2 regions of the Clostridium thermarum genome follow, and region 1 is predicted to be linked to the other one. Evidence: a T-box and tRNA genes for the amino acid it is inferred to sense, from the RefSeq annotation. Region 1 holds a T-box; the other holds one or more tRNA genes.
What was found. A T-box is a leader RNA that pairs with one kind of tRNA and senses whether it is charged. The one in region 1 lies ahead of metG (methionine--tRNA ligase), so its partner is inferred to be a tRNA-Met.
Positions count from the first base shown of each region.

Region 2: it encodes a tRNA-Met, which carries the amino acid that the T-box ahead of metG (methionine--tRNA ligase) is inferred to sense. The anticodon was not compared.

Region 1 covers NZ_CP040924.1:820,823-823,293, forward strand. The annotation lists gene FHY60_RS03490 (SagB/ThcOx family dehydrogenase) at 1-467, shown strand, start outside; T-box leader at 625-896, shown strand; gene metG (methionine--tRNA ligase) at 1,048-2,471, shown strand, end outside.
Region 2 covers NZ_CP040924.1:3,430,685-3,433,155, reverse strand. The annotation lists gene FHY60_RS15820 (FtsB family cell division protein) at 1-9, shown strand, start outside; gene FHY60_RS15815 (S1 domain-containing RNA-binding protein) at 66-470, shown strand; tRNA gene FHY60_RS15810 (tRNA-Leu) at 637-725, shown strand; tRNA gene FHY60_RS15805 (tRNA-Met) at 731-806, shown strand; tRNA gene FHY60_RS15800 (tRNA-Met) at 813-889, shown strand; tRNA gene FHY60_RS15795 (tRNA-Leu) at 914-1,002, shown strand; tRNA gene FHY60_RS15790 (tRNA-Met) at 1,008-1,083, shown strand; tRNA gene FHY60_RS15785 (tRNA-Met) at 1,090-1,166, shown strand; gene spoIIE (stage II sporulation protein E) at 1,650-2,471, shown strand, end outside.

The sequences.
Region 1 (2,471 bases):
TAGGTACCTTAAGAACTGTACCTGCCAGCGGAGCAACCCATTCCTTCGAGACCTATCTACTGATAACAAGAGTGGAAGGACTACAGAAAGGGGTATACAGATATCTACCCTTAAGGCATGCTCTATATTTTATGTATGGTAGCGATAACATTGAGAACGTTATCGATGAGGCAACGCCGGACCAGCCTTATGTGCCTCACTTTGCAGAAAAAGCAGCAGTATTGTTTGCTTGGAGCTGCATACCTTATAGAGCGGAATACAAGTTTGATATAACCGCTCATAAAAAGATTCTCATCGACGTGGGACATGTATGTCAAAACCTATACATAGCAGGTGAATCCGTAAATTGTGGAACTTGTGCCATTGGTACCTATGACCAGCAAACTATAGACAAGGCTCTCCGTTTGGATGGGGAGGATGAATTTGTTATATACCTGGCAGCGGTAGGGAAGAAGCCGATGGAGTAAAAGGGAGACTGCCAGTCTCTCTTTTTATCAAAGGTTATGAAAAAGGAAATATAGATGTCACCAAGAGATCAAAAAGAGTAGTACATAACATATAAAATCCACATTGGGGAATTTTTCTTGACAACTGGTATGGATTATAATAATATAAAGTTAAATGTTAAATACTGTGATGGGAAGAGTAGTAGATTGAAATGTCTAAAAGAGAGCAGGGTTAGGTGAAAGCCTGCGGCAGGAAGGTTTATGAACATGGTCCCGGAGTTGACTGCCTGAACCTGCAACACTATTTTGGGATAAGGCAGTACGGAACGCAACCGTTAAAATGCAGGGTGATAAAAACTGAGTCTATAGACAAAGTGGAGTCACTTATGGAGGTATCCATGGCAACATGGGTATGAATTAGAGTGGTAACGCGTATATAACGCCTCTATGTGAATTTCTGTTCACATAGAGGCTTTTTGCTTGATACAAGGGCAATTTGGGAACTATATATGATATAAAAAAGATGATTAAGTTCAATAACTGAAGTGGAATATCATACTTAATTGATAAATAAATTATAAAGCATTTAGGAGGAATGAACATGACTAAAAAAACTTATTACATTACTACGCCGATCTATTATCCATCTGCAAACCTGCACATAGGAAATACTTATACTACAGTTGCGGCAGATGCTCTGGCAAGATATAAGAGATTCCGAGGCTATGATGTAATGTTCCTTACAGGAACCGATGAACATGGACAAAAGATACAGAGAATAGCTGAGGAAAAAGGAGTTACTCCAAAGGCTTATGTAGATGAGATTGTAGCAGGAATAAAAGAACTTTGGAAGCTTATGGATATCAGCTATGACAGATTTATTAGAACCACTGATGACTATCATCAAAAAGCAGTTCAGGATATATTTACAAAGTTATATAAGCAGGGGGATATATATAAAGGCTCTTATGAAGGCTGGTACTGTACTCCTTGTGAGGCCTTCTGGACGGAAACTCAATTAAATGATGGAAAGTGTCCTGACTGTGGCAGACCGGTTGAAAAGGCTAAGGAAGAAGCATATTTCTTCAAGATGAGCAAATATGCAGACCAATTACTTAAGTATATAGAAGATCATCCTGATTTCATTCAGCCGGAATCAAGAAAGAATGAAATGGTTAATAACTTCTTAAAACCTGGTTTACAGGACCTTTGTGTATCAAGAACCTCCTTCAACTGGGGTATACCTGTTGAATTTGACCCGGGCCATGTAATATATGTCTGGATAGATGCTCTTTCAAACTATATAACTGCTCTAGGTTATGGAAATGATGCCTACAATGATTATGACAGATATTGGCCGGCGGATGTACACCTAATTGGTAAGGATATCCTAAGATTCCATACAATTTACTGGCCAATTATGCTGATGGCTCTTGGCTTAGAGCTTCCAAAGCAGGTGTTTGGACACGGGTGGCTTTTGGTTGACGGAGGAAAGATGTCAAAATCAAAGGGAAATGTAGTAGATCCGGTTGTGCTGGTAAACCACTTTGGAGTTGATGCTGTAAGATACTACTTGCTAAGAGAAATCCCCTTTGGTTCTGATGGACTATTTAACAATGAGATATTTATAAAGAAGATAAACTCAGACCTTGCTAATGACCTTGGAAACCTTGTTTCCAGAACCGTAGCAATGGTGGATAAGTATTTCGAAGGAGTAATACCGGCTCCAACAGCAAAGGAAGAAACAGATAATGACCTGATTTCCTTGGCATTAAAGACACCGGCTGAAGTAGATAAGGCCATCGATAATTTAAGACTGCCTGAGGCACTGGATAAAATTTGGGAACTCATAGGAAGGGCTAATAAATATATTGATGAGACTACACCATGGATACTGGCAAGAGATGAAGCTAAGAAAGAAAGATTGGGAACAGTGCTTTACAACTTAGTTGAAGCCTTAAGATTTGTTTCTACATTTATAGCACCATTTTTACCTTCAACAAGTGTTAAAATAAATGAACAGTT
Region 2 (2,471 bases), 1.2 Mb from region 1:
AGGCAATAGTTTGGTTTTAAAATTATTTATATAAACATATTTATTTAAGGAGGAGTCTTTTTAATATGACCTTAAAGGCAGGAAACATTATAGAAGGTACAGTAATTAACATTACTAACTTTGGTGCATTTATCGATGTAGAAGGTAAAACAGGGTTGGTTCACATCTCTGAAGTTGCTGATACATTTGTAAAGGACATCAGAGAGCATCTTAAGGAACAGGATAAGGTAAAGGTCAAGGTAATATCCGTTGACGAAAATGGAAAGATTAGCCTTTCCATTAAGCAGGCTATGCCACCTAAAAGATCCGCAAAACCAATCGAAATTGATTGGTCAGGAGATAGGAATAAAAACAGTTCAGCAAACTTTGAAGATATAATGTCCAAATTCCTGAAAGACAGTGAAGAGAGGCAGCAGGATGTTAAAAGACATCAAGAGTCTAAGGGAAGAGGGTATAGTAGAAGAAGTTAAAGTATAGATAGCAAAACTGCTGGGAGAAATCACAGCAGTTTTTTATTAATCAATGGGAAATGAATGAAAAAGAGTAACGAAAAAAACAAAATAAAAAGTGTTGACAATATTATAAGAGTCAGATATAATAGTCTATGTCGCTAAGGAATTGCAATTCCTGAGACGTGCTAAAGTGGCGGAACAGGCAGACGCACAGGACTTAAAATCCTGCGGTGCTAACACACCGTACCGGTTCGATTCCGGTCTTTAGCACCAAATATCGCGGGGTGGAGCAGTTGGTAGCTCGTCGGGCTCATAACCCGAAGGTCGTAGGTTCAAGTCCTGCCCCCGCAACCATAATGTGGCGGAATAGCTCAGCTGGCTAGAGCATTCGGTTCATACCCGAAGTGTCGTAGGTTCAAGTCCTATTTCCGCTACCATTTTAATTAAATAGTTTATATCATGCTAAAGTGGCGGAACAGGCAGACGCACAGGACTTAAAATCCTGCGGTGCTAACACACCGTACCGGTTCGATTCCGGTCTTTAGCACCAAATATCGCGGGGTGGAGCAGTTGGTAGCTCGTCGGGCTCATAACCCGAAGGTCGTAGGTTCAAGTCCTGCCCCCGCAACCATAATGTGGCGGAATAGCTCAGCTGGCTAGAGCATTCGGTTCATACCCGAAGTGTCGTAGGTTCAAGTCCTATTTCCGCTACCAATAAAAAGAACTCACAGAAATGTGAGTTCTTTTCTTTTAGTTTTATGTAATTAGAAGTAATGTGGATTAGATTATTAGTTTTTGATGAATCTATTAATATCATCCTGTGACAAATTACATTAAATTTATAAGCCCACCTAATAATCTTCATCAAATCCCCTTATGTATATGTAATACACGACAATTTGAATTGTCCTATTTTTTATCAGAAAATATTCCTAAAATAAATTAATCCACAATATATATTGATAATGTGGAAAATGTATCAATATATTGTGGATCTTTTTATATAGGATGAAGAGTACCTTATTCATTTTTGTGAAATAAAAATAGATTGTTGTCCAAAGAAAAAAATATTAGCTCACAGTTTATGACATATAATTCCAAACACCTTTGCTATAATAATACTGCGGCTTAAAGGCATGTTGTATTGCAATGCGATTCACATGACTGACATATATAATTAACGGGAGGGTTATGCTAATGCAGTATGGTGTTGAACTAAAGTCATATAAGAGGGAAAAAAAATTACAAAAGAAAGAAAAAACGATTAATTATAGTTGGTATGCAATCGCTACAATTTACTTTGCGGCTGCCTTCTTAATTAGTAGGGTAATTCTTATAAACAACTCTGCACCTTTTGGAATTGCTTTTATAATATCGGTGGTTCTGAATAAAGAAGATGATATTCCTATAGTAGCAGGTTGCGGTGCCTTATTAGGCTATATCAGTATATTTAATAACTTAGAAAACTTACCAGTATACATATTGGCGGTGGGGACTGTTGTACCAGGAGGCTATTTTGCAAGACACGTTAGTAAAAACATAAAGCTTCTGGTTTTCTTCTTGTTCCTTTTCTTTGAAAACTTAGTCTATATGACTATTCTTGGCAATGATTCAACAGGTTCTAACGCATTGACAGCTTTTTTTGAGGTTGGGTGTACCCTACCCATATACTATATGATAAGTTATGCAATTTCATGTCTAAAGGATATAAAATCCAAGCACACATTTAAGAATGAAGAAATTATTAGTGTGACCATGATCATAGCATTAACGATATCAGGGACTTGGGGAGCTAGCCTATGGGGAATATCTGTAAGAAATATAATCGCTTTTATTTTTATCATAATATGTGCATATATTAACGGTGCTTCTGTAGGAGCAGCGGCAGGTGTGGCTGTTGGATTGATTGTTGGGGTTACAACAGATAATCTCTCACTGTACATTAGCTATTTTGGCCTTTGCGGTCTTACTGTAGGGCTTTTTAAAGAAGGGGGCAAATGGCTTAGCGGGATGGCTTTT